2 regions of the Streptomyces sp. NPDC102283 genome follow, and region 1 is predicted to be linked to the other one. Evidence: riboswitches for the same ligand, from Rfam matches in the RefSeq annotation. Region 1 holds a riboswitch; the other holds the start of a gene.
The links. Region 1 has a riboswitch for glycine ahead of gcvT (glycine cleavage system aminomethyltransferase GcvT). Riboswitches for the same ligand answer to the same signal wherever they lie in the genome.

Region 1 (11,216 bases):
CTCCGTGAAGTCCTCGGTGCCGAAGCCGCGGGTGGCCAGCGCCGGGGTGCCGATCCGCAGGCCCGAGGTGACCATCGGGGGGCGCGGGTCGTTCGGGATGGCGTTCCGGTTGACCGTGATGCCCAGCTCGTGGAGCCGGTCCTCGGCCTGCTGGCCGTCCAGCTCCGAGTTGCGCAGGTCGACCAGGACCAGGTGCACGTCGGTGCCGCCGGAGAGGACGGATACGCCCACCTCGGTGACGTCCTGCTGGACCAGGCGCTCGGCCAGGATCCGCGCGCCGTCCAGGGTGCGCTGCTGGCGCTCCTTGAACTCCTCGCCCGCCGCGATCTTGAACGAGACCGCCTTGGCCGCGATCACGTGCTCCAGCGGGCCGCCCTGCTGACCCGGGAAGACCGCGGAGTTGATCTTCTTGGCGAGCTCCTGGGTGGAGAGGATCACGCCGCCGCGCGGACCGCCGAGGGTCTTGTGCGTGGTGGTGGTGACGACATGGGCGTGCGGCACCGGGTTCGGGTGCAGGCCGGCCGCGACCAGGCCCGCGAAGTGCGCCATGTCGACCATCAGGTACGCGCCGACCTCGTCCGCGATGCGGCGGAAGGCGGCGAAGTCCAGCTGGCGCGGGTAGGCGGACCAGCCGGCCACGATCAGCTTCGGCTGGGACTCCTTGGCGAGGCGCTCGACCTCCTCCATGTCCACGACGCCGCTCTCGTCGACGTGGTACGGGACCACGTTGTAGAGCTTGCCGGAGAAGTTGATCTTCATGCCGTGGGTCAGGTGACCGCCGTGGGCCAGGTTCAGGCCCATGATCGTGTCGCCCGGCTTCAGCAGCGCGAACATCGCGGCGGCGTTCGCCTGGGCGCCGGAGTGCGGCTGCACGTTCGCGGCCTCGGCGCCGAACAGGGCCTTGATCCGGTCGATCGCGATCTGCTCGACGACGTCGACGTGCTCACAGCCGCCGTAGTAGCGGCGGCCCGGGTAGCCCTCGGCGTACTTGTTGGTGAGGACGGAGCCCTGCGCCTCCATGACGGCGACCGGAGCGAAGTTCTCCGAGGCGATCATTTCGAGGGTGGACTGCTGACGGTGGAGCTCGGCGTCGACGGCGGCGGCGACGTCCGGGTCCAGCTCGTGGAGGGAGGAGTTCAGAAGCGACATCAGGGGGTCCCTTAAGGTCTCAGTTGCCGGAGAACGCGGTGTACTCGTCGGCGGAGAGCAGGTCGGCCGGCTCCTCCGCGACGCGCACCTTGAACAGCCAGCCGCCCTCGAAGGGAGCGGAGTTCACCAGCGAGGGGTCGTCCACGACGTCCTGGTTGGCCGCCGTCACCTCACCGGTCACCGGCGAGTACAGATCGCTGACGGACTTGGTCGACTCCAGTTCGCCGCAGGTCTCGCCCGCGGTCACCGTGTCGCCGACCTCCGGGAGCTGGGCGTAGACGACGTCACCGAGCGCGTTGGCCGCGTACTCCGTGATGCCGATGGTGGCCACGCCGTCCTCGAGGGCCGACAGCCACTCGTGCTCCTTGCTGTACCGCAGCTGCTGGGGGTTGCTCATGACCTGAATTCTCCTGTACGCGGGGGAGTGCTGATGAACGGTGGTCTTACGGTGTGAGACGGAGGAACGTCACTTCTGTGACGTCTGTGCGCGCGTCACTTCGATGACGTCTGCGCGCTGTCGAAAAGGTCCGGTCGCCGCCGGTCCTTCCGGGATGTCACTTCTGGCGCTTGTAGAACGGCAGTGCGACGACCTCGTACGGTTCGTGCGTGCCGCGGATGTCCACGCCCACGCCCTCGGCGCCCGGCACGGCGAAGGCCGCGTCCACGTAGGCCATGGCGATCGGCCTGCCCAGCGTCGGGGACGGGGCGCCGGAGGTGACCTCGCCGATCACCTTCCCGTCGGCGACGACGGGGAAGCCCGCGCGCGGGACCCGGCGGCCCTCGGCGATCAGGCCCACCAGCTTGCGCGGCGGGGCCAACTCGGCGCGCTCGGCGGCGGCGGTCAGGGCCTCACGCCCGACGAAGTCGCCCTCCTTCTCGAACTTCACGACCCGGCCCAGGCCCGCGTCGAACGGGGTGAGCGCGGTCGTCAGCTCGTGCCCGTACAGCGGCATGCCCGCCTCCAGACGCAGCGTGTCCCGGCAGGAGAGCCCGCAGGGGATCAGGCCGTGCGGCGATCCGGCCTCGGTCAGCGCCCGCCACAGCTGCTCGGCGTGCTCCGGCGCGACGAAGAGTTCAAAGCCGTCCTCGCCGGTGTAGCCGGTACGGGCGATGAGCGCCGGGACCCCGGCGACCGTGCCCGGCAGGCCCGCGTAGTACTTCAGCCCGTCCAGGTCGGCGTCGGTGACGGCCTTCATGATGGCGGGCGACTCCGGGCCCTGGACCGCGAGCAGCGCGTACGCGTCCCGGTCGTCGCGCACCTCGGCGTCGAAGCCCCCGACCCGGGCGGTCAGCGCGTCCAGCACGACCTGCGCGTTGCCCGCGTTGGCGACCACCATGTATTCGGTGGCCCCGCTCTCGCCGAGCCGGTAGACGATCAGGTCGTCCACGATCCCGCCGTCCTCCTGGACGATCATCGTGTAGCGGGCCCGGCCGTTGCCGACGGTGGCGATGTTGCCCACCAGCGCGTAGCTCAGGAAGGCGGCGGCCTCGGGCCCGGTGACGGTGATCTCGCCCATGTGCGACAGGTCGAAGAGACCGGCCCGGGTGCGTACGGCGTTGTGCTCGTCGCGCTCACTGGCGTACCGCAGGGGCATGTCCCAGCCCGCGAAGTCGGTCATGGTGGCGCCGAGCGAGCGGTGCAGGGCGTCGAGGGCGGTGAGACGGGGGGCAGTGCTCATGGATACGGCTCCAGGGCATGACGACGTCAGGACGAATCCTCCCCATCTGTCATCGGAACCTGAGAGGTTCGCCGATAGCCCCTGACGGGGTATGCCCCTGGAGGGCGCCCCGGATCAGGGGGCTCGGCTTGCACCTTGGGTGGAGCCGCGGAACGGCTCGCTTTTCAGATCTGCCTCATCCACGCGGTACGGGGCCTGAGAGATTCAAGGGAGGATCTTGCTCCTTCGGCGCCCGGCTCACACTGTGGCCGGAACTCTCCCGCGCGGATTCGAACGGCCGGTATGCAGTTGGCGGGGTCATCATCGCATGCATTGGGGGAGAGTGGGGGGTCCGGTCCCCACGCAGGTGAATACGGCTACAACAGGCCCTGGGACGGTTGTGCCGCATTGCCTTTTCTTTACACTTCAGGGGCAGGCGTGGGGGACACGACGGCAGGGGGATGGGCGATGACGTTGCAGCGGTCGGCACCGACCGCGGGGGTCGCCGACGGCGCGATGCCCGCACAGCCCGGCGCTCCCGTGCGGGAGCTGCTGACGGAGGGCGCGCCGGTGGTACGTGACCTGCGCGGGCGTAACAGCTGTGCCCCGTACAGCCTCGATCTCACCGCCGGTGACGTCGTCGTGGTCTCCGGACTCCCCGGCAGCGGGAAGTCGACCCTCATCCGGCGGGCCGCGCGGGGCCGCGCCATCGACTCCCAGAACACCCGCGACAGCTGGGCCGCCGCCCTGCCCCGTTTACTGCCCTACGCCCTCTACCGCCCCCTGGTCCGCGCCGCGCACTACCTCGGCCTCTGGAACGCCCTGCGCTCCGGTGAATCCGTCGTCGTGCACGACTGCGGCACCCAGACGTGGGTACGCCGCTGGCTCGCCCGGCACGCCGTGGGCCGGGGCCGCACCCTCCATCTGATCCTGCTCGACGTGACGCCCCAGGTGGCGCGGCAGGGGCAGCGCGAGCGTGGGCGCGGGGTCTCCGGCTACGCCTTCGCCCGCCACCGGCACGCGGTCGCCCGGCTGCTCCGCGACACCGAGCAGGGGCTGCTGCCCGCCGGCTGCACCTCCGCGGTGCTGCTGGACCGCGAGGCCGCGGGAGCGCTCGACCGGATCTCCTTCACGGCCGCCGAGGCCTCCACCGCCCGCTGACGGTTAAGGTGCTGGCCGGAGCAGAGGGCCGCCGCGGCGCGGCCGAAGCGGTGGAGAGAGGGCGCAGAGGCAGTGGACATTCCGGCACCCGCACCGGCGCACCCCCAGCAGGGGTGGCCCGCCAACGAGCTCGAAGAGGTGCTGACGGCCTCCCTCGGCGTCCCCGACGCGGGCGGTCGCCTCGTCGAGGTGCTCGGCCGCAGCTCCGTCTGGGTGCCGCTGCCGAACGGTGGCACCCCCGCGAGCGCGGACCTCGACCTGCCGATGATGGAGATCGACGGCGCGGCCTTCGTCCCCGTCTTCAGCTCCGAGGCCCAGTTCCTCAGCTGCGTCGGCAGCCATATGTCCTTCACCGTCGCGCCCGCCCGCGACTTCGCCCGGGGCCTGCCCCCGCAGGTCGGCATCGCCGTGAACCCGGGCGGCGCGGTCGGCATACCGCTTCCGCCGCCCGCCGTCGCCGAGCTGTGCCGGGCCGGCCGCACCGCCCTGGACGGGCCCGCCACCGGCGGCCGGGTCCGGCTGTTCGAGCCGGACTGGCAGCACGACCCGGTCGACTTCCTCGCCGCCGTGTCCGAGGAGTTCGAGGCCACCGGAGTGGTGAGCACCGCCCGCCGGGCGCTGGCCAGCATCGAGGGCGGCGACCCGGTCCTCTTCGTCGGCGTCGAGTTCGCCACCTGGGACGGCGCGGGACAGAGCGCGCCGATGGACGCCATCGGCCGCGCGCTCGGCCGGGTCCAGGTGCCCTGGCCGGTCAATCTGGTCCTGCTGGACGTGGCGGACGACCTCGTCGGCGACTGGGTGCGGGAGAAGGTGCGCCCGTTCTACCGCCGCGAGGGGCACTGACCGCCGCGAGGGCCACTGACCGCCGGCCGGACGCCCACTGACGACCGCGGAAGGCTGCCGGGTCACGGTGCCGTCGGACCGTGGCGTCAAGTCGGTGTCAGAAGTGGCGCATAAGCTGGTTTGATGGCGTGGTCGCTCCCGTGTGCCCGGGAGCGTCTGCGCGAACGCGACGGATCGACACGCGACGGATCGACGAGGGGCGGAACCCAGGGTGAGTGCGTCAGGCACTGCGGCGGCCGGGAAGGTCGAGCACATGCTGCGCCAGGTGACCCCCGGGCGTTACGACGCCTACGAGGCGCTGCTCGCCGCGGTCGCCGAGGGCCGGATCTGGATGCTGCTCTGGCACGGCACGGCCGGCTCACCGGACGCCCAGTACGGCAACATGGAGATCGACGGCCTGGGCTACGCCCCCTGCGTCACCTCCGCCCAGGAGCTGTCCGCCAGCGGCTGGAACCGCGCCCACGAGCTGGTCACCGGACGCGACATCGCCCGCTCCCTGTTCCCCGACCGCTGGGGTATCTGGCTCAATCCGCACGCTCCCGGGGGCGGCGTCGGCATCCCCTGGCTCGACCTGCGGCGCATCGCCACCGGCCTGGACCGGCTGCCCGCCGGACCGCTCCGGCTCTCCGACCCCACCATCGAACTCCCGCAGTTCTACGCCCTGCTCACCCAGAACGCCCACCGCACCCCCGCGATCCGCTCCCTGCGCCGCGCCTGGGTGCACCCCGCGGTCGGGGTCCCGTATCTCGCGATCGGCCTCGACCTCTACGACACCGGCCGCGCCTCCGTCGAATCGGTGCGCGAGATGATGCGGCAGTCGGTCGGCGCGGTCCCCGAGGGGCTGCCCGTCTCCACCGTCGCCCTGTCCGACGAGTACGACCCGGTCGGCATGTGGCTGCGCGCGAACGCCCGTCCGTTCTACGACCGCGAGGCGCACGCCCCCGCGGGCCCGCCCCCGGCCGCCGCCCCCGGCTACGGCTACCCGCCCCTTCCCCGCTGACCCTCAAGGGGCCGGCCGATCCCGGAAAGGGCCCCCGGGCGGCCCCGGTCGGCCCGCTCAGGGCTGTTGACGGCGTTCAGGCGCGTGACCTCCGCGGCGTGACCGGCGGTGCGCAGCGCGGACGTGCCGGAGGCGTACAGCGCGGTGCCGACCGCGGCCGGCGGGAGCGAGAGCAGGAGGGCGGCGAGCATCGGCCCCCAGTCGCGTGCGGCGTCGCAGCGCTCGCGCTCGGTCTCGGTGTGCGACGCATCAAAGGAGGCGTCCCCGGGGAAGGCGCGGGAATCGCACGCGATGGGACGGGACTTCGCGCCGTATTCGACGCTGAACGAGAAGAAGAGCTGGTAGGCCGGCCAGAGCCGGATGAGGGCGGCCACGGCCACCAGCCCCCGGCCCCAGCCCTGTTCGCGTACTCCGCGCCGGCGGAACTCCCGGTCGTACACCTGCGCCTGCGAACTGGTGAGGGGAAGCATGCCGGGCAAGCCGGCGCACGCGGACCGCCCCTGGGAGTCGGGGCGGCGCGGTCGGGCGCGGCTCGCCGCTCGTGGTCACCCTGCGTCGAACACTCGTCGATGTCCGGCTTGTTAACTTCCCCCGTGAGGATGTCCCGGAACTGGACGGTTTGTTAACTGTCCGGGTCTCGACTAGGTCTCACCGCTATCCGGACTGTTCTCTTGCGGCAGGCACCGTCTGTAGTGTGCGGCCATCAAAGCTCACCACATGGCGAACCAGGGGTGGACCCATGCGCATATTCAAGTCCCGGGCTGTCCGGGCGATCACGACAGCGGTCGCTGTCGGCCTGATCGCCACGGGCTGTTCCAGCGAGCGGGACGAGGGCAACTCCAAGGGGGGCGACAAGGACACCTTCGTCTTCGCCGGAGCCGGTGACCCCGGTTCCCTCGACCCCGCCCTCGCGAGTGACGGCGAGACGTTCCGCGTCACCCGTCAGGCCTTCGAGGCGCTCCTGGAGCACGAGCCCGGTGGTAGCAAGCTCGTCGGCGGCCTCGCGGAGAAGTGGTCGAGCGACCCGGCCGGCAAGGTCTGGACGTTCAACCTGCGCCAGGGCGTGAAGTTCCACGACGGCGAGGCGTTCAACGCCGCAGCGGTCTGCGCGAACTACGACCACTGGTTCAACTGGAAGGGCACGTACCAGTCCAGCGCGGTCTCCTACTACTGGCAGACCATCATGGGCGGGTTCGCGAAGAACGAGGACGCCGAGGCGCCCAAGCCCAACTACAAGTCCTGCACGGCCAAGGACGACAACACGGCCGTCATCGAGGTGAACGAGCCCTCGGCGAACCTGCCGGGCGGGTTCTCCCTCCAGGCGCTGGCGATCCACTCGCCGAAGGCCATCAAGGAGTACGAGAAGCAGGACGCGAGCGCCAAGGGCGACGCGATCACGTACCCCAAGTACAGCCAGGAGGCCGGCACGGTCGCCGGCACCGGCCCGTACAAGATCACGAAGTGGAACAAGGGGAACAAGGAAGTCTCCCTCACGCGCTTCGACGGCTACTGGGGCGACAAGGCCAAGGTGAAGAACCTGGTCTTCCGCACCATCTCCACCGAGGAGACCCGCCGCCAGGCGCTCCAGGCGGGTGACATCGACGGCTACGACCTGGTCGCGCCGGCCGATGTGACGACGCTGGAGAAGGAGGGTTACGAGGTCCCGACCCGTGACGTCTTCAACATCTTCTACATCGGGATGAGCCAGTCGGCGAACCCGGCGCTGAAGAAGCCCGAGGTCCGTCAGGCGATCACGCACGCCATCGACCGCGAGAACCTGGTCAACACCCAGCTGCCCGAGGGCGGCAAGGTCGCGACCCAGTTCATGCCCGACACGGTCGCCGGCTACTCGGACAAGGTGAAGACGTACCCGTTCGACACCGCCAAGGCGAAGGACCTCCTCAAGCAGGCCGGTGCGGAGAAGCTGAGCATCGACTTCTGCTACCCGACCGAGGTCACCCGCCCGTACATGCCCGCCCCGCAGGACATGTTCGAGCTGATGAAGGCCGACCTGGAGAAGGCCGGCATCACCGTCAAGCCGAAGGCCATGAAGTGGGCCCCGGACTACCTGGACGCCACCGAGGCGGGCTCCTGCGCCCTGCACATGCTCGGCTGGACCGGTGACTTCAACGACGGCTACAACTTCATCGGCACCTGGTTCGCCGGACCGGACAAGCAGTGGGGCTTCAAGGACCAGAAGGTCTTCGACGCCGTCAACGCCGCCTCCAAGGTCACCGACCCGGCGGCCCGCACCGAGGCCTACAAGAAGGCCAACGACGTGATCGCGGAGTACGTCCCGGGCGTGCCGATCTCGTCGTCGCCGCCGGCCATCGCGTTCGCCAAGAACGTCAACCCGCCGAAGGTCTCCCCGCTCACGCAGGAGGACTTCGCCGAGGTCTCCTTCAAGTAATCGCACACCAGCGGGTCCGCCCGGCCACAGCAACCAGGTGGCCGGGCGGACCCGCATCGACGCACGTGAGAAAGGGGCATGCGGGGTGCTGCGACTCGTCGTAAGAAGACTTCTCCAGCTCATTCCCACCCTGCTCGGCCTGTCGGTCCTGCTGTTCCTCTGGCTGAACCGACTGCCCGGCGGACCCGCCACAGCGATCCTGGGCGAGCGGGCCACCGAAGCCGAAGTAGCGAGAATCAACCGGGCACTCGGGCTCGACGAGCCGGTCCACGTCCAGTACTGGCGCTTCCTCAAGCGCATCTTCGAGCTCGACCTCGGAACCTCCACCCAGACCGGCCAGCCGGTGTGGGACGAATTCACCCGCGCCTTCCCCGCGACGGTGGAGCTGAGCCTGGCGGCGATCCTGATCGCCGTCGTCGTCGGCATCCCGATGGGCTACCTCGCGGCCAAGCACCGCGGCGGCTGGCTGGACGTCGCCTCCGTCTCCGGATCGCTGCTCGGCATCTGCATCCCGGTCTTCTTCCTGGCCGTGCTGCTGCGCGGGATCTTCTCCGTGCAGCTGCAGTGGTTCCCGAGCCAGGGTCGGCTCGACTCCGGCCTCAACGCCACCGACGTCACCGGATTCGCTGTCCTGGACGGCCTGTTGACGGGTGAGTTCGACGCGAGCTGGAACGCGATCATGCACTTGATCCTGCCCGCCGTCGCGCTGGCCTCGATCCCGCTCGCCGTCATCGTCCGGATGACCCGCGCCAGCGTGCTGGAAGTGCTCGGCGAGGACTACATCCGCACCGCCGAGTCCAAGGGCCTCGACAAGAAGACCGTGCGCGGGCGCCATGTCCTGCGCAACGCCCTGCTGCCCGTGATCACCGCGGTCGGCCTGCTGACCGGCAGCCTGCTCTCCGGTGCGGTGCTCACCGAGTCCGTCTTCGACTTCGGCGGGCTGGGCTCCTTCATCCGTACCGCGATCGACGGCCGCGACTATCCGGTCCTCGTCGGGTTCATTCTCTTCATCGCGATGGTGTACGTGCTGATCAACCTGCTGGTCGACCTCGCGTACAGCATCATCGACCCGAGAGTGCGGGTGCACTGACGTGACGATCCTGACCAACAAAGCGGACAAGGTCGACCGCCTCGCCGAGCTGACCCAGAGCTCGGAGACGGTCACCGGAACCAGTCTGTGGCGCGAGGCGTTCCGCCGGATGCGCTCCAGCAAGATGGCGATCATCGGCGCGGTCATCATCGGCGCGTTCGTCATCGTCGCCGTCGTCGGACCGATGGTGGCCCCGCACGGAGCCACCGCGCAGAACTGGCGCAGCGAAGTCTTCCCCAACCAGGGCAAGTTCGTCGGCATGCGCGGCGAGAACTGGTTCGGCCTGGACCACCTGGGCCGCGACATGTTCTCCCGCTGGCTCGTCGGGGCCCGGCAGACACTGCTCGTCGGTGTCGTCTCCATGCTCATCGGACTGATCGTCGGCGCGCTGGTCGGTGTGCTCTCCGGAGCCGCCGCCACCCTCGGCGGCAAGGCCGGCCAGCGCGTCGACACCGTGATCATGCGCTTCACCGACATCATGCTGTCGCTTCCCTCGCTGCTGCTCGCGGTCTCCATCGCCGCGGTCCTCGGTCAGTCCCTGACCACCGTGATGATCGCCGTGGGTGTCGTCCAGATCCCCATCTTCGCCCGCCTGCTGCGCGGTTCGATGCTGGTCCAGGGCGGCGCGGACTACGTGCTCGCCGCGAAGGCGGTCGGTATCCGGCGCAAGCGGATCGTGCTCACGCAGATCCTGCCGAACTCGCTGAGCCCGGTGATCGTCCAGGCCACGCTGAGCCTGGCCACCGCGATCATCGAGGCCGCGGCCCTGTCCTACCTGGGCCTCGGCAACCCCGACCCGGCCATTCCCGAGTGGGGCGTGATGCTCTCCCAGGCACAGCGCTTCTTCGACAACGAGCCGATGATGGCCGCCTACCCGGCCGTCGGGATCATCATCACCGCCCTCGGCTTCACCCTGCTCGGCGAGGCCATGCGCGAAGCCCTCGACCCGAAGTTGCGAGGCTGAAGTCCCATGTCACTGCTCTCCGTTGAGGAACTCAGCGTCACCTTCACCGCCCGCGGCCGCAAGGACGCCACGGCCGTGGACGGTGTCTCCTTCGAGGTCGACCAGGGCCAGGTCGTGGGCCTGGTCGGCGAGTCGGGCTGCGGCAAGTCCGTCACCTCGCTCGCCCTGATGGGGCTGCTGCCCCGCAAGGGTGTGCGCGTCGGCGGCCGTGCCGAGTTCGACGGTCAGAACCTGCTGACCATGAACGAGCGCAAGCTGCGCGATCTGCGCGGCAGCCAGCTCGCGATGATCTTCCAGGACCCGCTCTCCTCACTGAACCCGGTCGTCCCCATCGGGATCCAGGTCACCGAGATCCTCCAGCGCCACCGCGGGCTGAAGGGCGAGAAGGCCCGCAAGGAAGCCGCGTTCCTGCTCGACCGGGTCGGCATCCCCGACCCGGACCGGCGGCTCAAGGAGTATCCGCACCAGCTCTCCGGCGGTATGCGCCAGCGGGCGCTGATCGCCATGGCGGTCGCCTGCGCCCCCCGGCTCCTGATCGCCGACGAGCCGACGACCGCCCTGGACGTGACCATCCAGGCGCAGATCCTGGAGCTCCTGAAGGAGTTGGTCGACCAGGAGGGCACTGCCCTGCTGATGATCACGCACGACCTGGGCGTCGTCGCCGGCCTCTGCGACGAGGTCAACGTCCTGTACGCGGGACGGGCGGTGGAATCGGCGGGCCGCCGCGAGCTGTTCGCCCACCCCACCCACCCGTACGCGCACGGGCTGCTCGGCTCCATCCCGCGGCTGGACGCGCCGCGCGGCGAGCCGTTGCACCCGATCCGCGGCTCCATCAACGACAAGATCGCCTGGGCCGACGGCTGCGCGTTCGCACCCCGGTGCGACCACTACACGATGGAGTGCCTCACCGGCACTCCCGAACTGACCGAACCACGCACGGC
Region 2 (11,216 bases), on a different contig from region 1:
TTGGTCTCGCTGCTGTCGGCGCCGGTCGCCACGGCCGCCGGTGCGTTGTTCTTCGCGGTGTCGTTCGTGTCCCTGAGGCGGATCCGCCGCCCCGAAGCTGTACCCGAGCGCGTCGCACCGGTTCCGGTCCGCCCGAACAGCGCCTCCCCGGAGCGCGCCGCCCCGGGCCGGGGCCGGATCCGGGAAGGCCTGCGCTTCGTCGCCTCGAACGCCTGGCTGCGGGCCGTGTGCCTCGCCTCTGCCGCTTTTCAGCTCTCCTTCGCGGCGACGATGACCGTCTATCTGCTCTTCCTCCCGCGCGAACTGCAGCTGACGGGCGCCACCGTCGGCCTCGCCCTCGCGGCGACCGGACCGGGCGCGCTTCTGGGCTCGGTCCTGGCGGCACGGCTGCCGGGCCGGTTCGGCCACGGCGTGGTGCTCGTGTCCGCGGCGGTGGTCGGCAACGGGGCGCTGCTGTGCGTACCGGCCCTGCACGGCTCCTCGACCACGACGGTCATCGCCGTCCTCGCCGTCAACTTCGTGTTCGGGACGTTCAGCCAGCTGGTGAACGTCACGGTCATGTCGGTGCGGCAGGCCGTCACACCGGACGGGCTGCAGGGGCGCGTGGCCGCGACGATCACCTTCGTCGGCATGGGGTTCACTCCGCTCGGCTCGCTGCTCGGCGGCCTCCTCGCGCAGGAGTGGGGTCTGCGCGGCGGCCTTCTGGTGACGGCCTCGGGCATGATGCTGTCGCCGGTCCTGATGGCGGTGTCCCCGCTCGCACGGCTGGGACGGGTGCTTCCGGGGCCGCGGGAGTGCCGGTGACGACGGACGGCCAGGGGCCAGACACGCGGAATTGGCCTTGGCCCGCCTCCGCTCCGGCGCTCTACGGTCGCCCCATGAGGATTCGCATCGTCGACGCGTTCACCGACCGCCCCTTCTCCGGTAACCCCGCCGGCGTGCTCCTGCTGGACGGCGGTACGTTCCCGGCCGCCGAACGGCTTCAGGAGATCGCCGCCGAGGTGAACCTCTCCGAGACGGCCTTCGCCCATCCGCTGCCGCCGGGCGGCACGGCCGACTGGGCGCTGCGCTGGTTCACCCCGGCCACCGAGGTGGACATGTGCGGGCACGCGACGCTCGCCACCGCCCACGTCCTGCACACCACGGGCCTGGCCACGGGCCCGGTGCGCTTCACCGCGCGCTGCGGGATCCTGAGCTCCATCGCTCACCCGGACGGCACTCTCACCCTCGATTTCCCGACCTCCCCGCTGACCGAGGAGCCAGTGCCGTACGGCCTCGCCGACGCCCTCGGGGCGGACCCCGTCTCGGTGCACGCCACCGGTGAGCACATCGGTGACCTGCTCGTCGAGCTCCGGGACGAGGCGGCCGTAAGGGCGCTCGCCCCGGACTTCGCCGCGCTGGCGGCCCACTCCCGGCGCGGTGTCATCGCCACCGCCGCCGCCGAGGACCCCGCCCGGGGCTACGACTACGTCTCGCGCGGCTTCTTCCCGGGCGTCGGCGTCGACGAGGATCCGGTCACCGGCAGCGCCCACACCGCACTGGCCCCCTTCTGGTCGGCCCGCCTCGGCCGCGACGACCTCACCGGCCTCCAGGCGTCCGCCCGCTCGGGACGGGTCCGCACCGGGCTGCGCGGCGAGCGCACCCTGCTGACCGGCACGGCGGTCACGGTGATCGACGGCGAACTGCTGACCACGCTCTGACGGCCCGTCGGGGTGCGCCGAACCTCCGGCGCACCCCTCCCCCGCCCCGACAGCACCGCGCTCAGGGTGTCGGCAGCCAGTCGACCCTGCCCGCGAGCAGGGCGTATCCGACGAAGGCCCCGATGTCCAGGAGTGCGTGCGCGACGACCAGCGGGCCCACCCGGCCCCAGCGTCGGTAGAGCAGCACGAAGACGACACCCATCACCACGTTTCCGATGAAGCCGCCGATGCCCTGATAAAGGTGGTACGACCCGCGCAGCACGGAGCTCGCCACCAGCGCGGCCATCGGCGTCCAGCCCAACTGCCCGAGTCTGCGGAGCAGATACCCGACGACGATGACCTCCTCCACCACGGAGTTCTGGATCGCCGAGAGGATCAGTACGGGGAATTTCCACCAGACCTCGGGCAGGGACTCGGGAACGACCGTCAGGTTGAATCCGGTGGCGCGGGCCACCAGGTAGAAGGCGAGGCCGGCGCTGCCGATGCCGGCCGCGACCAGGGTTCCCCGGCCGAGGTCGAACCAGGGCTTCGTGCGGTCGAACCCGATGGCCCGCAGCCCCGCTCCTTCACGGATCAGCAGGTGTGCGACCAGCGCGACCGGCACCAGAGCCGTTGCGATTCCGAACATTTGCCATGACAGATCAAGCCATGGGCGGCCCGGCGCGTACGAGCCGTTGAGCGTCGCCGCCTGATCCTTCAAACCTCCAGGTTTCGTCAGCGATCCGACAAAACTGATGAGGGCGGACACCCCACTGGCGCCCAGCGAGAGCGCCAGGACTAGCACCACCTCGGACCGCGGAATCCTTCGTGAAACGGCCTCTTGGGGAAAAGAATCAGCCACGCGCCCGGCCTCCACCTGTACACCTGCCTTTTGTTCTGCAATCACGTCTCATCCCACCGACCGCCGCACTAGGGTCTCGAATATAGGTACGAAGATCATGCGCGACAGGCCGGGGTTCCGTCCTCGACGAGGGGCACCACCGACATGGGACGTCATAGCTTGCCCGACAGCCACGCGGCGGAAGGACGCGGCCCTCCCGAGCCCCCGGCGCCGTCGCCGTACGGTCGCCATCGCCACCCTCCTCGTCCTCACCGTGGCGACGGGAACGGCCGTGGCGGCCAAGGTCGGTCTGCTGTCGTTCTCCCGGCCCTGCGAGGACCCGGCCGTGCGTCTGTCCGTGGTGGCCTCCCCGGACATCGCCCCCGCCGTTCGCTCCATAGCAGAACGGGCCCCGGCGGACGAGATGAGAACCGACGGCCGCTGCCTCGCCGTGGAGGTGCTGGCCCGCGATTCGCACAAGGTCGCCCAATCCCTCGCGGCGGGTGACGAGGAGCCCGACTTCCAGGTCTGGCTGCCCGACTCCGAACTGTGGCTGGAGCGGGCCAAGGGACTGGGCGAGGGCATCCCCGTCTCACCGTCCGACTCGGTGGCCTCCTCCCCCGTGGCGCTGGCCATGGTGTCGTCGGCGTCCCGGAAGCTCGGCTGGCCCGAGAAGACCTACTCCTCCTCACCGACGGCTCGAACCAGGAGGAGCGGAGCATCTCGCGGAGCGGGCTCATCGCGGAGCTCGAGGCGCTGCGCGACCCGGAGCGCCCTGTCCCGGTCATCGCGATCGCGGTGGGTCCGGACGCGGACCGCGACGAGGTCGCCGAGATCGCGCGGCTCACCGGCGGCGACGGCTACGAGGTGAGCGACCCGGCCGAGATCCAGGCGGTGATCCTCCAGGCCATCATGGCGGCGGGACAGAACGGAATCGCCGCGCAGGAGTGACCGGGCCGGGAGCCGGAGCCGGGCCCGTCGCCGACTCCCGGCTGCACGGCTGCCTCAGGGCGCCGGGAAGCCCACCGGCCAGGTATGGACCGGCTCCCCGGCATGCATCAGCTCGGCGTAGCGGCGCGTGGTGGCCGCGAGCGCCGCGTCCCGCCCCAGTCCGGCGCCCAGGGCCCGGCGGTACGTGGCCACCTGCCAGGACGCCCCGTTGACGCGCCGTTTGCAGCGCTCCTCGATCACCCCTAGATAGCGGTCCCGGTCGGCGGGTTCGATGTGCCAGGCGTCCAGCCCCGCGGCGGCCAGCGGCAGCAGTTCCTCCAGCACCAGCTGTACGGCGGGGATCCTGGCAAGCCCGCCGGTGCGGCCCGACCGCGGCCAGAGCAGCTCGGCCTCGATGCCGTGCCGGCAGGCCTCGGTGAAATTCTCCTCGGCGACCTCGAACGGCAGCCTGCTCCACACCGGCCGCGACTCCTCGGCGAGCGCCCGTACGAGCCCGTAGTAGAAGGCGGCGTTGGCGATCACATCGGTGACCGTCGGCCCGGCGGGCAGCACGCGGTTCTCCACCCGCAGATGGGGAACACCGTCGGCGATCCCGTACACCGGACGGTTCCAGCGGTAGACGGTGCCGTTGTGCAGCACCAGCTCGGCCAGCTCGGGCACCCCGCCCTCGTCCAGCACCTTCAGGGGATCCTCGTCGTCGCAGATCGGCAGCAGGGGCGGGAAGTAGCGCAGGTTCTCCTCGAAGAGTTCGTGGGCGGAGCCGATCCAGCGCTCCCCGAACCAGGTCCTGGGGCGCACGCCCTGGTTCGCCAGCTCCGGCGGCCGTACGTCGGTGGCCTGCTGGAAGAGGGGCGGCCGGGACTCCCGCCACAGCTCCTTGCCGAAGAGGAAGGGGGCGTTGGCGCCCAGTGCGATCTGGACGCCGGTGATCGCCTGGGCGGCGTTCCACACGTCGGCGAACCGGGCCGGCGTCACCTGGAGGTGCAGCTGCACCGAGGTGCAGGCCGATTCCGGGGCGATGGAGGGCGAGGTACAGACCAATCGCTCGACGCCTTCGATATCCAGGAGGAAATCCTCCCCCCGGGCGGCCGCCATTTGATCGTTGAGCAGGGTGTAGCGGTCCACGTCCGAGAGATTCGCGGACACCACGTCGTGCTCCCCCAGCGTGGGCAGGATTCCGATCATCACGATCCCCGCGTCCACCTCCCCCGCCTTGCGGTGTGCATAGGCGAGGCCGGTCCGCAACTCCTCCGCGAGCTGATCGAATACCCGGCCGCCGAGGCGGTGCGGGACGATATTCACTTCGAGATTGAACATCCCCAGTTCGGTCTGGAAATCCCGGCTCGCGATGCGCTGGAGCACTTGCTGATTCATCATCCGGGGCATCCCGTCGGGACCCGCGAGATTCAGCTCTATCTCCAGCCCCATCAGATTCCGCGGACGGTCGAACCTCCGCTCCGCCAGGAGTCTGCCCAGCCCCTCCAGGCACTGGTTGAGCTTGGTGCGGTACGCCTGTCGATCGGACAGGTCAACGGCTTCCGCCACGACCTTCTCCCCCATCGAGGGGTCCTTCCTCCAGTGGGCGGCCCGCGGCCCAGGCCGCTCGCATCACGATCGATAATGCCCAGCGGGAGTGATCCGTAACGCCCCCACGGGGCTCCGATACCCGATAGTCTGGTTGAAGGAGACCTGGGGCACATTCCGGTGGCATGCGGATCTCCACATATTCGACCGGAGTATGCACGGTGGAAACACCGACGAGTTTCGGCCGACCGCTCCACCGGAAGGGTGCCAGGTCGGGGCCGTCAACGGCAGATCAAATCACCAGGAATACCGCGATTCGAAGGCCGGATGACGTCTTGCGCGACATATCTCCGGCCGCTAGTGGAAACACTGTGTGAACACGCGTCATATAAACTCCGCTCAACGAGGCAGAGAGTTGATACGACTCGCCCGTCACCGGCCGTCTCAGGCCCACATGCCGACAGCGCCGTCTGCACCCGCCCAAGCGTCACCGTGTCTCCGAAGTGAGAGGCGACCCACTATGCCGCTGCATGTTCCCCCGGCTCCCGCGCCCGCCCTGCGCAGTGTTCTCGCGGCCCTCGGTTCTCCCACCGCCGTCCGCGAGGCCCGCACGTCCGCTCTCCGGTCCGTCCAGGGACCGCTGAGCCCCGAACTACCGCTTCCCGTACATGTGCTGGACCGGATCGCGCCCGCCATGACAGCACCTCTGACACGCCTCGCGGCCTGGCGTTTCCTGATCAGGAGCGAGGGCCGCGCGGTCGCCGCGGCGGACACCGTGCTCACCCCCGACGGCTGGACGTTCTCGCACTTCTTCGAGGGGCCCTACCTCGCCTCGACCGAGCTGGCGGTCCGGCAGGCGGAGGCGTCGGCCACCGCCTGCCAGGCCCGGCTGCTGTCCATCCCGGAGTTGTACATGCTCACCCTCTGGCTGCACGGCGACACCGAGGCCGACCCCGCCGGCGGGGTGCTCGCGCCGACGGACGTCCTGGTGCCCCTGGCGCCGGCCCCGCCGGGCATCGCCGCCCACCGCCCGCACCGGGTCGCCGATCTACTGCCCGTCATCTCGCTGCGCGTGACCCCCGGCCCGCTCCTCAGCTCCGCCTGACCGGCGCGCCGTCCCGGTAGACCGCCCCCGTGGCGATCCTGTCCCCGCCCGAACTCCGGGCGGGGGAAAGGGTCACCGCGGGGGCGGTCTGCTGCCCACTCGGACTAGCTCCATCCGGCCACCCCGAACCACCCAAAGGGACAGTGCAATTGCGGTGAACCGTCCGCGCGGGTGATGCGTCATGGGAGGAGTACGGGTGCTGCAGCGAAATCCCTGCGGAATCCTCCCCGTAGGGCAACACTGGGACCGGACCGACTGATACGGGGGGCGGCCATGAACACCTCATCCAGCCGCAGGACACTCGACTCGACGCAGCGAAAGAACCCATCCATGTGCCAGCACCAGCCACCCTGCCCCACCGCCGATTCACCCGACCGGGAGGCCGCCCGTCTGACGGCCCACCACCCCGAGCAGGGTTGGAGCCTCTTGTGCAACGGCGTCCTGCTCTTCGAGGACACCGGCGAACTGCTGCCCGACGGGCAGATCATCGCCCCGCACCGGCCACTGGCGGCCGGCGTGGTGAAGGCCGCCTGAGAACGGATCCACGAACAGGGGCCGGCCCGGAGAGATCTCCGCACCGGCCCCGACGCATGTCCGGCGTGCACCGCTCACGGCGCACGCCCCACCGCGGTCCGTCTCAGTCGTCGTACGCGTCCAGCGGGGGGCAGGAGCAGACCAGGTTCCGGTCGCCGAAGGCCCCGTCGATGCGGCGCACCGGCGGCCAGTACTTGTCCGCGGCGGACACTCCGGCCGGGAAGACGGCCTCCTCGCGGCTGTAGCCGTGGTCCCAGTCGCCGCCGAGCGCGGCCGCCGTGTGCGGGGCGTTGCGCAGCGGGTTGTCGTCCTCGCTCCACTCCCCCGAGGCGACCTTCTCGATCTCGGCGCGGATCGCGATCATGGTGTCGCAGAACCGGTCGAGCTCCGCGAGGTTCTCGCTCTCCGTCGGCTCGATCATCAGCGTGCCGGCCACCGGGAAGGACATGGTCGGCGAGTGGAAGCCGTAGTCGATCAGGCGCTTGGCCACGTCGTCGATGGAGACGCCGGTCGCCTTGGAGATCGGGCGCAGGTCCACGATGCACTCGTGCGCGACCAGACCGGCCGGGCCGTTGTAGAGGATCGGGAAGTGCGGCTCCAGGCGCTTGGCGATGTAGTTCGCGGCCAGCACGGCGACCTGAGTGGCTCGCTTGAGGCCCTCGCCGCCCATCAGACGGACGTACGCCCACGAGATCGGCAGAATGCCCGCCGAGCCCCACGGGGCGGCCGAGATCGGGCCCACACCGGTCTCCGGGCCCGCGGCGGGCTGGAGGGGGTGGTTGGGCAGGTACGGGGCGAGGTGTGCGCGGACGCCGACCGGGCCGACGCCGGGGCCGCCGCCGCCGTGCGGGATGCAGAAGGTCTTGTGCAGGTTCAGGTGCGAGACGTCGCCGCCGAACTTGCCGGGCTTGGCGAGCCCGACCAGCGCGTTGAGGTTGGCCCCGTCGACGTAGACCTGGCCGCCCGCGTCGTGCACCTCGCCGCAGATGTCGGCGACGTGCTCCTCGAACACTCCGTGCGTGGACGGGTAGGTGATCATGAGCACGGCCAGCTCGTCGCGGTGCAGCTGGATCTTGGCGCGCAGGTCCGCGATGTCGACCTCCCCGTCGTCGGCGGTCTTCACCACGACGACCTTCATGCCCGCCATGACGGCGCTGGCGGCGTTGGTGCCGTGCGCGGAGGACGGGATGAGGCAGACGGTGCGCTGGTCGTCGCCGTTGGCCCGGTGGTACGCGCGGACGGCGAGCAGACCCGCGAACTCGCCCTGGGAACCGGCGTTGGGCTGGAGGGACACCGCGTCGTAGCCGGTGACCTCGGCGAGGCGCTCCTCCAGCTCACGGATGAGGGTGAGGAAGCCCTGCGCCTGCTCGGCAGGGGCGAAGGGGTGCAGGGCGCCGAACTCGGGCCAGGTGATCGACTCCATCTCGGCGGTCGCGTTCAGCTTCATGGTGCAGGAGCCGAGCGGGATCATGCCGCGGTCCAGCGCGTAGTCACGGTCGGCGAGCTTGCGCAGGTAGCGCAGCATCGCGGTCTCGGAGCGGTGCTGGTGGAAGACCGGGTGGGTCAGGATGTCGTCGGAGCGCAGCAGCCCCTCGGGCAGCGTGTCGGCGACCGTCGCGTCCAGCGCCTCGATGTCGCCCTCGGCGCCGAAGGCGGCCCAGACGGCGGAGAGCTGCGCGCGGGTGGTGGTCTCGTCGCAGGCGATGGAGATCTGGTCGGCGTCGACGAGGCGGAGGTTGACCCCGCGCTCCCGGGCGTCCGCGACGATGCCGGCGGCCTTGCCGGGCACGCGCACGGTCAGGGTGTCGAAGAACGCGCCGTGCACGACGTCGACGCCGGCGCTCCGCAGGCCGTCGGCCAGGATCGCGGCGAAGCGGTGGGTGCGCCGGGCGATCGTCCGCAGCCCGTCGGGGCCGTGGTAGACCGCGTACATCCCGGCCATGACGGCGAGCAGGACCTGCGCGGTACAGATGTTGCTGGTGGCCTTCTCGCGGCGGATGTGCTGCTCGCGGGTCTGGAGGGCCAGGCGGTAGGCCTTGTTGCCGTCGGCGTCGACGGAGACGCCGACGAGGCGGCCGGGCAGGGAGCGGGCGAACTTGTCGCGGACCGCCATGAAGCCTGCGTGCGGGCCGCCGAAGCCCATCGGGACGCCGAAGCGCTGGGTCGTGCCGACCGCGATGTCCGCGCCGAGCGCGCCCGGCGAGGTGAGCAGCGTGAGGGCCAGCAGGTCGGCGGCGACGGTGACGATCGCGCCGAGCTCGTGGGCCTGCTCGATCACGGGCTCGATGGCACGCACGGCTCCGGAGGCGCCCGGGTACTGGAGCAGCACGCCGAAGACGCCGCGCTCGGCGATCTCGGCGGGGATGCCGTCGCTCAGGTCGGCGACGACGACCTCGACGCCGGTGGGCTCGGCGCGGGTCTCGATCACCGCGACGGTCTGCGGCAGGGTGTCGGCGTCGACCAGGAAGACGCCCTTCTTGACCTTGCCGACGCGCCGGGCGAGGGCCATCGCCTCGGCGGCCGCGGTGCCCTCGTCGAGCAGCGAGGCGCCGGAGGTGGGCAGCCCGGTCAGCTCGGCGACCATCGTCTGGAAGTTGAGGAGGGCCTCCAGCCGGCCCTGGGAGATCTCCGGCTGGTACGGCGTGTAGGCCGTGTACCAGGCGGGGTTCTCCATGACGTTGCGCAGGATGACGGGCGGCGTGAAGGTGCCGTAGTAGCCGAGGCCGATCATCGGGGCCAGCACCTCGTTGCGGTCGGCCAGCGACCGCAGCTCGGCCAGGACCTCCGCCTCGGTGCGCGCCGAGGGAAGGTTCAGGGCCTCCGCGCTCTTGATCACGTCGGGCACCGCGGCGGCGGTGAGCTCGTCGAGGGAGCCGTAGCCGACCTGGGCGAGCATCTTCGCCTGGGCTCCGGCGTCGGGCCCTATGTGGCGCTGCTCGAACGGAATGCCCTGCTCCAGCTGGGAGAGCGGAGTGCGACGGGGGGTCATGGTGGAGGCCTCCTGGTCTGTCACGACCTGCGAGGGGCACCACGGCGCGGGTGCCCGAACGGCCTCCCCCTCTGTCATCTCAACCTGAGAGCTTCACCGGCCCGCCCTGAGGCGTGCCGACTTTCACCGTCGGTGAGGGTCGAGTCCGCCTGGGCCTGCGCCCGCACGGAATCGCCCTGCTTTCCAGAGTGACCTCGTCCGTGCGGTACGGGGGCCTGAGAGATTCCGGGGAGGAGTTGCTCCTTCGGCGCCTCCGGATTCTGCACCGGAGGACTCTCCCGCACGGGGTCAGCAGCCACTGTCAGCCTACCAGCGGCCACCGTGCCGGATTCCTCGAGTGGCCGACGCCACGGATCTGCACTTGTGTGGTGCTGGTGGAGCGACAGCGTCCACCCTGAGCAGTTGCGACCAGTGGGAGGCACCGTGCAGACCGATATCGATCCGCGCCGCCTGATCGGCCGCAAGGCATTCGATCGCAAGGGCGCCAAGATCGGAACGGTGGATGAGGTCTATCTCGACGACGCGACGGGCGTGCCCGAGTGGGCGGCCGTCCGCACCGGCCTGTTCAGCAGGGACGCCTTCGTCCCCCTGGAGCCCAGCGAATTCGTCGAGGACGCGCTGCGCGTTCCCTTCGACCGCGCGTTGATCAAAGGTGCGCCGGACTTCGGCGTCGGCAGGCACCTCTCGCCCGAGCAGGAACTGCAGCTCTATCGCCATTACGGGCTGGACTCCCCGCCCCCGGAGGCGTCGGCGCCCGACCGGGACTTCGGCAGGCTGGCGGGCCAGGAGGAGTAGTCGGCCGCGTCACGGACGAGCGGCAGCGGGTCGGCGGGCCGCAGCTGCGGATCGTCGACGCGGAACGTCAGCACCCGGCCGGGTGCGCTCCACGGTTCCTCGAACCGGACGGTGACCCGGCCCACTCCGCTCCCCTGCACCCAGCCGTGCCCGTGCTCCTCGTGGCGCACGTCGTGCCCGGCGGGCCAGCGCCGCGCGGCGAGCAGCTCCGCGCCGTCGGGCTCGGGCTCGGCCGCCACCTCCTCCCCGTCGCCCTCCACCGGCGCCCGGTGCTCCTCCTGGGTCCGCTGAGCGAGCTCCCGGGCGTCGGCGGCCTGGGCGAACAGGTCCTCCTGGGTGTAGTCGGCCAGCCCCGTCACGCCGACTCCCAGCAGCCGTACGCCCCCTGTGGTGTCGACGGACTCCAGCAGCCGCCCAGCTGCCTCACGGACCACTGTGGGGTCGTCCGTGGGGCCTCTGAGCGTCTCGGAACGGGTCAGCGTGGAGAAGTCGTAGCGGCGCACCTTCAGGACCACCGTGCGCCCCGACCGGTCGGCGGCGCGCAGCCGCTCCACGCACCGGACCGCCAGCCGCTCCACCTCGGCCCGCACCCGCACCCGGTCGTGCAGGTCCACGTCGAAGGTGTCCTCCACCGATACGGACTTGGCGTCCCGCTCGGCGACCACCGGCCGGTCGTCGAGCCCCAGCGCCATCCGGTAGAGCCCGTGGCCGTGGGCCTTGCCGACCAGCCGTACGAGCTCCGCCTCGCCCGCCTCGGCCAGGTCGTGGACGGTGGTCATCCCGGCGCGTCTGAGGTGG

Region 2: linked by a shared signal. The riboswitch ahead of gcvP (aminomethyl-transferring glycine dehydrogenase) and the one ahead of gcvT (glycine cleavage system aminomethyltransferase GcvT) in region 1 are both predicted to bind glycine.

What each region holds. Positions count from the first base shown of each region.
Region 1 covers NZ_JBIWLQ010000010.1:234,928-246,143, forward strand. The annotation lists gene glyA (serine hydroxymethyltransferase) at 1-1,149, opposite strand, end outside; gene gcvH (glycine cleavage system protein GcvH) at 1,169-1,546, opposite strand; gene gcvT (glycine cleavage system aminomethyltransferase GcvT) at 1,704-2,828, opposite strand; glycine riboswitch at 3,003-3,100, opposite strand; gene ACIRJT_RS21495 (AAA family ATPase) at 3,276-3,968, shown strand; gene ACIRJT_RS21500 (enhanced serine sensitivity protein SseB) at 4,041-4,811, shown strand; gene ACIRJT_RS21505 (enhanced serine sensitivity protein SseB C-terminal domain-containing protein) at 5,065-5,811, shown strand; gene ACIRJT_RS21510 (hypothetical protein) at 5,790-6,281, opposite strand; gene ACIRJT_RS21515 (ABC transporter substrate-binding protein) at 6,551-8,221, shown strand; gene ACIRJT_RS21520 (ABC transporter permease) at 8,307-9,311, shown strand; gene ACIRJT_RS21525 (ABC transporter permease) at 9,313-10,275, shown strand; gene ACIRJT_RS21530 (ABC transporter ATP-binding protein) at 10,282-11,216, shown strand, end outside.
Region 2 covers NZ_JBIWLQ010000023.1:119,689-130,904, forward strand. The annotation lists gene ACIRJT_RS33440 (MFS transporter) at 1-804, shown strand, start outside; gene ACIRJT_RS33445 (PhzF family phenazine biosynthesis protein) at 879-1,700, shown strand; gene ACIRJT_RS33450 (CPBP family intramembrane glutamic endopeptidase) at 1,762-2,541, opposite strand; partial or broken gene ACIRJT_RS33455 (substrate-binding domain-containing protein) at 2,686-3,471, shown strand; gene ACIRJT_RS33460 (glutamate--cysteine ligase) at 3,526-5,031, opposite strand; gene ACIRJT_RS33465 (hypothetical protein) at 5,516-6,100, shown strand; gene ACIRJT_RS33470 (DUF5999 family protein) at 6,431-6,634, shown strand; gene gcvP (aminomethyl-transferring glycine dehydrogenase) at 6,738-9,623, opposite strand; glycine riboswitch at 9,817-9,914, opposite strand; gene ACIRJT_RS33480 (PRC-barrel domain-containing protein) at 10,047-10,418, shown strand; gene ACIRJT_RS33485 (DNA polymerase IV) at 10,340-11,216, opposite strand, start outside.